3 linked regions of the Sphaerotilus montanus genome follow. The protein of the gene in region 2 interacts with the protein of the main gene of each other region in a pairwise test. Links are inferred from orthologs where the notes say so. Each region holds a gene or a part of one and is shown on either strand. Other genes may lie near its edges. The genes, in order: odhB, lpdA and BDD16_RS15280.

Evidence for each region.
Region 1: the proteins of lpdA (region 2) and odhB interact in binary tests that used the Escherichia coli proteins (3 or more experiments, as listed by UniProt). The link is inferred for Sphaerotilus montanus from one-to-one orthologs.
Region 3: the proteins of lpdA (region 2) and BDD16_RS15280 interact in binary tests that used the Escherichia coli proteins (3 or more experiments, as listed by UniProt). The link is inferred for Sphaerotilus montanus from one-to-one orthologs.

The regions. Positions count from the first base shown.
Region 1 is NZ_JACCFH010000001.1:3,736,145-3,739,219, reverse strand. What follows is about bases 97-3,020. They hold odhB (2-oxoglutarate dehydrogenase complex dihydrolipoyllysine-residue succinyltransferase), read right to left. Parts: upstream 2,212-3,020; coding sequence 982-2,211; downstream 97-981. Other genes in these bases: BDD16_RS17000 (2-oxoglutarate dehydrogenase E1 component), read right to left, coding at 2,233-3,020; lpdA (dihydrolipoyl dehydrogenase), read right to left, coding at 97-898. In the rest of the region: more of lpdA, read right to left, coding at 1-96; more of BDD16_RS17000, read right to left, coding at 3,021-3,075. UniProt on the Escherichia coli protein: E2 component of the 2-oxoglutarate dehydrogenase (OGDH) complex which catalyzes the second step in the conversion of 2-oxoglutarate to succinyl-CoA and CO(2).
Region 2 is NZ_JACCFH010000001.1:3,121,123-3,124,189, reverse strand. What follows is about bases 69-2,984. They hold lpdA (dihydrolipoyl dehydrogenase), read right to left. Parts: upstream 2,481-2,984; coding sequence 657-2,480; downstream 69-656. Other genes in these bases: aceF (dihydrolipoyllysine-residue acetyltransferase), read right to left, coding at 2,496-2,984; BDD16_RS14275 (transposase), read right to left, coding at 69-369. Also shown: more of BDD16_RS14275, read right to left, coding at 1-68; more of aceF, read right to left, coding at 2,985-3,067. UniProt on the Escherichia coli protein: Lipoamide dehydrogenase is a component of the glycine cleavage system as well as of the alpha-ketoacid dehydrogenase complexes.
Region 3 is NZ_JACCFH010000001.1:3,341,248-3,344,459, reverse strand. What follows is about bases 130-3,190. They hold BDD16_RS15280 (UvrD-helicase domain-containing protein), read left to right. Parts: upstream 130-514; coding sequence 515-2,866; downstream 2,867-3,190. Other genes in these bases: BDD16_RS15275 (hypothetical protein), read right to left, coding at 2,886-3,125; BDD16_RS15285 (discoidin domain-containing protein), read right to left, coding at 130-284. Outside these bases: more of BDD16_RS15285, read right to left, coding at 1-129. UniProt on the Escherichia coli protein: A helicase with DNA-dependent ATPase activity. Unwinds DNA duplexes with 3'-5' polarity. Translocates on single-stranded DNA with 3'-5' polarity. Initiates unwinding more efficiently from a nicked substrate than double-stranded DNA.

The sequences.
Region 1 (3,075 bases), 610 kb from region 2 along the record:
CGTCCAGCGCCAGGCCGACGGCTTCCGGGTTCAGGCCGATGGTGTTGGCAACCCGGCCGATCGACACAATCAGCTTGTCCACCGCCAGCGTCTGCTCCGCACCCTTGGCGTCGGCGAAGAACACGACCACGCCGTCACCCGACGCGTCGACCTTGGAGATCTTCACGCCGAACTCGAACTTCAGGCCCTGCTTCTTGAACGCCTTCAGCGCTTCCTTGGCCACGCCTTCGTCGGCGGCGCCCAGGAAACCGGGCATCGCTTCCAGGATGGTGACTTCTGCACCCAGGCGGCGCCAGACCGAGCCCATCTCCAGGCCGATCACGCCCGAGCCGATCACGCCCAGCTTGGCCGGCACCGCGCCGATGCGCAGCGCGCCGTCGTTCGACAGGATCTTCTCTTCATCGAACGCAGCACCCGGCAGCGCGCGGGCGTTGGAGCCAGTCGCGACGATGACGTTCTTGGCCGTCAGCACTTCGTTGGCAGCGCCCGCGACGTTGATTTCATAGCCGCCTTCGACCGCCTTGGCGAACGAGCCGCGGCCGTGGAAGAAGCTGACCTTGTTCTTCTTCAGCAGGAACAGGATGCCGTCGTTGTTCTGCTTCACGACGGTGTTCTTGCGGCCGACCATCTTGGCCACGTCCATCTTCAGGTTGTCCAGGCTGATGCCGTGGTCGCCAAAGTGGTGGGCGGCGTGCTCGTAATGCTCCGAGGACTGCAGCAGGGCCTTGGACGGGATGCAGCCGACGTTGGTGCAGGTGCCGCCAGGGGCCGGGCCGCCCTTCTCGTTCTTCCATTCGTCGATGCAGGCGACCTGGAAGCCCAGTTGTGCTGCGCGGATGGCAGCGATGTAGCCGCCGGGGCCGCCGCCGATCACGACGACATCAAATTGCTTGGACATGGTGAATTCCTGAAGTCTTGGCAGAACGCCCCCGAAGGGGCGTCCGAAATCACGTCAGTTCGACGCAGAGGCGCAGAGGTCGCTCAGATGTCGAACAGCAGGCGGGCCGGGTCTTCCAGCGCTTCCTTCATCGTCACCAGACCCAGGACGGCTTCGCGGCCGTCGATGATGCGGTGGTCGTAGGACATCGCCAGGTAGTTGATCGGGCGCACCACGACCTGACCGTTTTCCACCACCGCGCGGTCCTTGGTCGCGTGCACGCCCAGGATGGCCGACTGCGGCGGGTTGATGATCGGGGTCGACAGCATGGAGCCGAAGGTGCCGCCGTTCGAGATCGAGAACGTGCCGCCCGTCAGGTCGTCCATCGAGATCTTGCCTTCCTTGGCCTTCTTGCCAAATTCGGCGATCTTCTTCTCGATGTCAGCGAAGGTCATCTGGTCAGCGTTGCGCAGGATCGGCACCACCAGGCCACGGGGCGAACCGACGGCGATGCCGATGTCGAAGTAGCCGTGGTAGACGATGTCGTTGCCATCGACCGAGGCGTTCAGGACCGGGAACTTCTTCAGCGCAGCGACCGCGGCCTTGACGAAGAACGACATGAAGCCGAGCTTGATGCCGTGTTCCTTCTCGAACTTGTCCTGGAAGCGCTTGCGCATGTCCATCAGCGGCGCCATGTTCACTTCGTTGAACGTGGTCAGGATGGCGTTCTGCGACTGCGACTGCAGCAGGCGCTCGGCCACGCGGGCACGCAGGCGGCTCATCGGCACGCGCTGTTCGGCGCGGTCACCCAGGGCCACCGGCGCAGCGGGTGCGGCCACGGCCGGCGGCTTGGCAGCCACCGGCGCCGGAGCCGCCTTGGCCCCCGCGGCGACGGCACCCAGCACATCACCCTTGGTGACACGGCCATCCTTGCCGGAGCCGGCGACATCGCCGACGCTCAGGCCGTTGTCGGCCAGCAGCTTGGCAGCAGCGGGCATGGCGACATCGCCCTTGCTGGCGGCCACGGGTGCGGCGGCCACTGCCGTCGTGGCAGGAATGGCCGCGATCTGCAGCGGGCTGACCGCCACCTGTCCGTCGGTGTCGATCTTGGCGATCACCTGTTCGCTGGCGACCGTGCCGCCGTCGCCGACGACCAGTGCAACCAGCACGCCAGCGGCGGGCGCCGGCACTTCGAGCACGACCTTGTCGGTCTCGATCTCGATGAGGATCTCGTCGATCGCCACGGCATCACCGGGCTTCTTCTTCCACTGCAGCATGGTTGCTTCCGCAACCGACTCGGACAACTGGGGGACTTTGACTTCAACAATGGCCATGATGGTAGGAACCTGTTTGGATTACTTGGTGAGCACGAAGCCCTTGAGCTTGCCGAATGCCTGGTCGAGCAGCGTCTTCTGCTGCTCCTGGTGCAGGTGCGCGTAGCCGACCGCCGGCGATGCAGAGGCCGGACGACCGGCGTAGCCGAGCTTCTGACCGTCCTGCATGTTCTCGTGGATGTAGTGCTGCACGAAGAACCAGGCGCCCTGGTTCTGCGGCTCGTCCTGGCACCACACGAGGTCGGTCAGGTTCGGATACTTCTTCAGTTCGTTGGCAAACGCCTTGTGCGGGAAGGGATAGAGCTGTTCGACGCGGAGGATGGCCACGTCGCCGGACTTCTTCTCTTCGCGCTTCTTGACCAGGTCGTAGTAGACCTTGCCCGAGCAGGCGATGACACGCTTGACCTTCTCCGGATTGATGTCGGCCTTCTGCTCCGCGATGACGGTGCGGAATTCGCCCTTGGTGAAGTCGCTCACCGGCGAGGTCGCATCCTTGTTGCGCAGCAGCGACTTCGGCGTGAACAGCACCAGCGGCTTGCGCAGCGAACGCACCATCTGGCGGCGCAGCACATGGAAGATCTGGCTGGCCGTGGTCGGCTGCACGATCTGCATGTTGGTGTCGGCAGCCAGCTGCATGAAGCGCTCCAGACGGGCAGAGGAGTGCTCCGGACCCTGGCCTTCGTAGCCGTGCGGCAGCATCAGCGTCAGGCCGTTGACGCGGCCCCACTTCACTTCGCCGGAGGCGATGAACTGGTCGATCACGACCTGCGCGCCGTTGGCGAAGTCACCGAACTGCGCTTCCCAGATGGTCAGCGTGTTGGGTTCGGCCGCGGCGTAGCCGTATTCGAAGCCCAGCACGGCCTC
Region 2 (3,067 bases):
CACCGTGGTGCCCCCGCGGTGGATCTCCACCGTGATGTCGGGGGGCCGGGGTACCGTCGGCGGCACCGGCTGGGCATCGAGCACGGCGTGATGCTCGGCTTCGCGCATCGGCAACTGCACGAAGCCCGCCAACGCCGGCGCAACGCTGGTGGCTGTGGCCTTCGAGGCGCCACCGCCGGCCGCCGCTTCATGGACCCAGCGGCGCAGCATGTTGGCGTTCAGGCCGTTGGCCAGCGCTACGGCCGCCACCGATGCGCCAGGCTGCCGCGCCAGCTCGATCACTCGCGCCTTGAATTCCGGAGAATGCCGCCGCCAGCGTCGCTTGGCCGCTGCAGCAACGTCTTGGGTTCCGATTTGAGAAGTGTCCATGTGTCCACGCATTTGTTCGTGGACACAAGCATCCTCGCACGGCCCTCACCATTCAATGTGACTTGGCCGGACGGATACGTTTCGAAGGCTATTTGTTCGTTCACAGGATCTCCCTTGGTGTTGCGGCGGCTGATGCAGAAAAGTGTACCTACGCACGATCTTGGCTCTGCACGCCGATTCAGTACAGAAATGGCAAAAAGCCCGACCGGCTCACACCGATCGGGCTTTTCTTCGCAGACGTTGAAGCGCTGCGTGGGTACCCGCTTTCGCGGGTATGACGGATCGCCTTACTTCTTGCTCGGCGGCAGATCCGTACAACTGCCGTGCGCGACCTCAGCCGCCATCCCGATCGACTCACCCAGCGTCGGATGCGGATGAATCGTCTTCCCGATGTCCACCGCGTCCGCGCCCATCTCGATCGCCAGCGCGATCTCGCCGATCATGTCGCCCGCGTGCGTGCCGACGATGCCGCCGCCGAGGATCTTGCCGTGGCCGTGGGCCTCGGGTGAATCGTCGAACAGCAGCTTCGTGAAGCCTTCGTCGCGGCCGTTGGCGATCGCGCGACCGGACGCCGTCCACGGGAACAGGCCCTTCTTGACCTTGATCCCCTGCGCCTTCGCCTGGTCCTCGGTCAGCCCGACCCACGCCACTTCCGGATCGGTGTAGGCCACGCTCGGGATCACGCGGGCGTTGAACGCAGCCGAGGCCAGTTCCTTGTTGCCCTGCAGCGTGCCGGCGATGACTTCCGCCGCGACGTGCGCCTCATGCACCGCCTTGTGCGCCAGCATCGGCTGCCCGACGATGTCGCCGATGGCGAAGATGTGCGGCACGTTGGTGCGCATCTGGATGTCGACGTTGATGAAGCCGCGATCGGTCACGGCCACACCCGCCTTGTCAGCCGCGAGCTTCTTGCCATTGGGCGTGCGGCCCACAGCTTGCAGCACCAGGTCGTAGACGCCTTCCGACTTCGTGCCGTCCAGCCCCTCGAACTGCACCTTGATGCCTTCGGGGGAGGCTTCGGCGCCGACGGTCTTCGTCTTCAACAGGATGTTGTCGAAGCGCTTGGCGTTCATCTTCTGCCAGACCTTGACGAGGTCGCGGTCCGCGCCCTGCATCAGCCCGTCGAGCATCTCCACCACGTCCAGGCGGGCGCCCAGCGTGCTGTAGACGGTGCCCATTTCGAGGCCGATGATGCCGCCGCCGACGATGAGCATCTTCTTCGGCACGGCCTTGAGCGCGAGCGCCCCGGTCGAGTCGACGATGCGCTCATCCTGCGGGAAGAACGGCAGGCGCACGGCTTGCGAGCCCGCCGCGATGATGGCGTGCTTGAACTTGACGACCTTGGCACCGCCCGCGCGCTCCGTGCCCGCGCCCGTGGTCTCTTCGACCTGGACGTGGTACGGGTCGAGGAACTGGCCGACGCCGCGCACGGTGGTGACCTTGCGCATCTTGGCCATCGCGGCGAGGCCGCCGGTCAGCTTGCCGATGACCTTGTCCTTGTGGCCACGCAGCTTGTCGATGTTCAGGCTCGGGGCACCGAACTCGACGCCCAGGTCACCCAGGTGCGACACCTCGTCCATCACGGCCGCGACGTGCAGCAGCGCCTTCGACGGGATGCAGCCGACGTTCAGGCAGACACCACCCAGCGTCGCATAACGCTCGACGATGACGACCTTCAGGCCCAGGTCGGCCGCGCGGAACGCCGCCGAGTAGCCGCCGGGGCCGGCGCCGAGCACGAGCAAATCGCACTCGACATCGGCCGCGCCGCTGTAGCTGCCGGCAGGACCAGCGGCGACCGCCACCGGAGCCGGCGCCGCGACCGGAGCCGCTGCAGCAGGTGCCGGGGCCGGCGCTGCGGCAGCAGCCGCCGCATCCGCGCTGTCCAGCACCAGGATCACGCTGCCCTGGTTCATCTTGTCGCCGATGGCAACCTTCAGCTCCTTGACCACGCCCGCATGGCTCGACGGAATTTCCATCGACGCCTTGTCGGATTCGACCGTGATCAGGCTCTGCTCGGCCTTCACCGTGTCGCCGGGTTTCACCAGCAGCTCGATGATCGCCACGTCCTTGAAGTCGCCGATGTCGGGGACTTGTACTTCGATCAATGCCATGTCAGTTCCTTCCGATCACAGCACGATGCGGCGGAAGTCCGCCAGCAGCGATGCGAAGTAGACGTTGAAGCGGGCGGCAGACGCGCCGTCGATGACACGGTGGTCCCATGACAGCGACAGCGGGAGCATCAGGCGCGGCTGGAACTGCTTGCCGTCCCACTTCGGCTCGATCTGGCTCTTGCAGACGCCCATGATCGCGACTTCCGGCGCGTTGATGATCGGCGTGAAGTACCGGCCACCGATGCCGCCCAGCGACGAGATCGTGAAGCAGGCGCCGCTCATGTCGGCCGGACCCAGCTTGCCGTCGCGTGCCTTCTTGGCCAGGTCGCCCATCTCCTGGCTGATCTGGACAATGCCCTTCTTGTCGCAGTCCTTGATGACCGGGACCACCAGGCCGTTGGGCGTGTCCGCCGCGAAGCCGATGTGGAAGTAGTTCTTCAGCACCAGCTGCTCGCCGTCGAGCGAGGAGTTGAACTCGGGGAACTTCTTCAGTGCCGCGACCGCCGCCTTGATCATGAAGGCCAGCATCGTGACCTTGACGCCGGACTTCTCGTTTTCCTTGTTCGTCGCCACGCGGAAGGCTTCGA
Region 3 (3,212 bases), 220 kb from region 2 along the record:
CCGAAGCTGAACTTCTCCTCGGCCGACCACATCAGCAGCCGCCCGTCCGGCAGGTTGGCCGCCGACACCGGCACCAGCGGCAAGGTCTTGACCGCCGACCAGCGCGCCAGATTCGGCTGCACGGCGGCCAGCGCCTGGCGGCGGACCAGCGGTGCGGTGGTCGATGCCGTCCCGGTCGCGTTGGTCGCGTCAGGCTCCTCGCTGTTGCACGCCAGCAGTGCCGCCGTGGCGGTCAGCAGCAGCATGCGCCTCGGCAGGCGCCAGGAAGAGCACGGAAGGTTCATGGTGGCGGAGCCGGCGGCGGCGCGGCTATTTGTTTCTAATTGTGTTTAATGGTACGAAATGAACACCCTGCCGGCGGCGCCGTGCGCACCCGCATTCGCAGGTGTCCGCCACACCGGAACCGCCCGTGTCCGCCCGACTTGTGCAGTTGCGGGCCATCGGCCGCCCGATGACCGGGCCATTCAGACCCGCCACGTAGAATTTCCCGATGCACGAATCCCCGGACTCCCCGATGCCCCACGACCCCGCCGCGCCGGTGTCGTCCCGCCTGCTCGCCAACCTCAACCCCGAACAGCTCGCCGCGGTCACGCTGCCGCCCGAGCCGGGGCTCATCCTGGCGGGCGCCGGATCGGGCAAGACCCGTGTGCTGACCACCCGCATCGCCTGGCTGCTGCAGACCGGCCAGGTCTCGCCGGGCGGGCTGATGGCGGTGACCTTCACGAACAAGGCCGCCAAGGAGATGCTCACGCGGCTCGGCGCGATGCTCCCGTTCAATGTGCGCGGCATGTGGATCGGCACCTTCCACGGCCTGTGCAACCGCTTCCTGCGCGCGCACTGGAAACAGGCCGGCCTGCCGCAGTCGTTCCAGATCCTCGACAGCGGCGACTCGCTCAGCGCGGTCAAGCGGGTCATCAAGGGCATGAAGCTCGACGAGGAGCGGTTTGTCCCGAAGCAGGTCGCCTGGTTCATCGCCGGCGCCAAGGAAGAAGGCAAGCGCCCGAAGGACGTGGACGTGCACGACCCGCACAGCCAGAAGCTCGCCGAGATCTACCAGGCCTACGAGGACCAGTGCCAGCGCGAGGGCGTGGTCGACTTCGCCGAGCTGATGCTGCGCAGTTACGAGCTGATGCGCGACGATGCCGCGCTGCGCCAGCACTACCGCCACCGCTTCCAGCACATCCTGGTCGACGAGTTCCAGGACACCAACCGGCTGCAGTACGCCTGGCTGAAGATGTTCGCGGGCGATCCGGCGCAGGGGGATGTGCCATGCGCGGTGTTCGCCGTCGGCGATGACGACCAGAGCATCTACGCCTTCCGCGGCGCCCGCGTGGGCAACATGGCCGACTTCGAGCGCGAGTTCCGGGTCGCCAGGCTGATCAAGCTGGAACGCAATTACCGCAGCTTCGGCAACATCCTCGACTCCGCCAACGCGCTGATCTCGCGCAACACCGGGCGGCTGGGCAAGAACCTGCGCACCGAGGCCGGGCCGGGCGAGCCGGTGCGGATCTACGAAGCGACGAGCGATTTCGCGGAAGCGGCGTGGCTGCTGGAGGAGCTGCAGCAGTTGCACCGGGGTGGCATGGCGCGCTCGGAATGCGCCCTGCTCTACCGCAGCAATGCGCAGTCGCGGGTGATCGAATCGGCGCTGTTCAATGCGGGCGTGCCCTACCGCGTGTATGGCGGCCTGCGCTTCTTCGAGCGCGCCGAGGTGAAACACGCGCTGGCCTACCTGCGCCTGATCGAGAACCCGAACGACGACACCAGCTTCCTGCGTGTCGTCAACTTCCCCGCCCGCGGCATCGGCACGCGCTCGGTCGAGCAGTTGCAGGAGGTCGCCCGCGCCAGCGGCCGCAGCCTGTACCAGGGCGTCAGCGGCCTGGGTGGCACGGCGGGCGCCAAGGTCGCCGCCTTCAACCGCCTGATCGACGGCCTGCGCGCCAGCACCCAGGGCCAGACGCTGCGCGTGATCATCGAGCAGGTGCTCGCCGCCAGCGGGCTGATCGACTTCTACCGCACCGAGAAGGAAGGCCAGGACCGCATCGAGAACCTGGAGGAACTCGTCAACGCGGCGGAAGCGTTTGTCACGATCGAGGGCTTCGGCAAGGACGCGGTGGCGCTGCCGGTGGACGAGATGGGCCAGACCGGACCGACGGCCAGCGAGCTGCTGCCGGACGCGGAGACGGGCGAGATCCTGTCACCGCTGGCCGCCTTCCTGACCCACGCCGCGCTGGAAGCCGGTGACAACCAGGCGCAGGCCGGGCAGGACGCCGTGCAGATGATGACGGTCCACGCCGCCAAGGGGCTGGAGTTCGACGCGGTCTTCATCACCGGGCTGGAAGAAGGCTTGTTCCCGCACGAGAACTCGGTCACCGAGGCCGACGGGCTGGAGGAAGAGCGCCGGCTGATGTACGTCGCGATCACCCGCGCCCGCCAGCGGCTCTACATCAGCCACAGCCAGACGCGCATGCTGCACGGCCAGACGCGCTACAACGTGAAGAGCCGCTTCCTGGACGAGCTGCCCGAGGAAGCGCTGAAGTGGCTCACGCCGAAGCGGCAGGCCTTCGGGTCGGGTGCGGGCTTTGGTGGCGGCTACGGCGCGCCGTCACGGCCGGCGTGGACACCGGCACCGGCACCACCGCCCTCGTGGGCATCTCCCGTGCCGGCGGCGATGGCGCGCAGTGCGGCCGAGTCCTCCGGCCATGGTCTGCGGCCGAAACAGGCGGTCTTCCACAACAAGTTCGGCGAGGGCGTGGTGCTGGCGCTGGAAGGCAAGGGAGCCGACGCCCGCGCCCAGGTCAATTTCGGCCGCCACGGCACCAAGTGGCTGGCGCTCAGCGTCGCCAAGCTGACGCCGATCGACTGATCGGCCTCTGGCGGCGAGATCAGTCGCCGCTGGACGGCGTCACCACATCGATCGTCTTCTCGATCACCTTGCCGGTGACCTTGACGCCGGTGGAGACGACCGCCCCCGTGATGGAGATCGCGGCCCCGGCGGTGGCACCGGCCACGGCCATCACGCCGCAGCCGCCCAGGGCGAACGTGGCCGCCAGCACGGCGGCACCGGCCAGACGTCGGCCTGGCAAGGAAGAGGTGGAAGCAGCAGTGCGCGCGTCGACAGTCATGGCAGTGGTGGCCCGGGGCAGCAGTGGAACAGGCGTCCATTGTCCGGCGGACAGGCTGTCACCGATCTGCCTTGATGCTGTCATGCG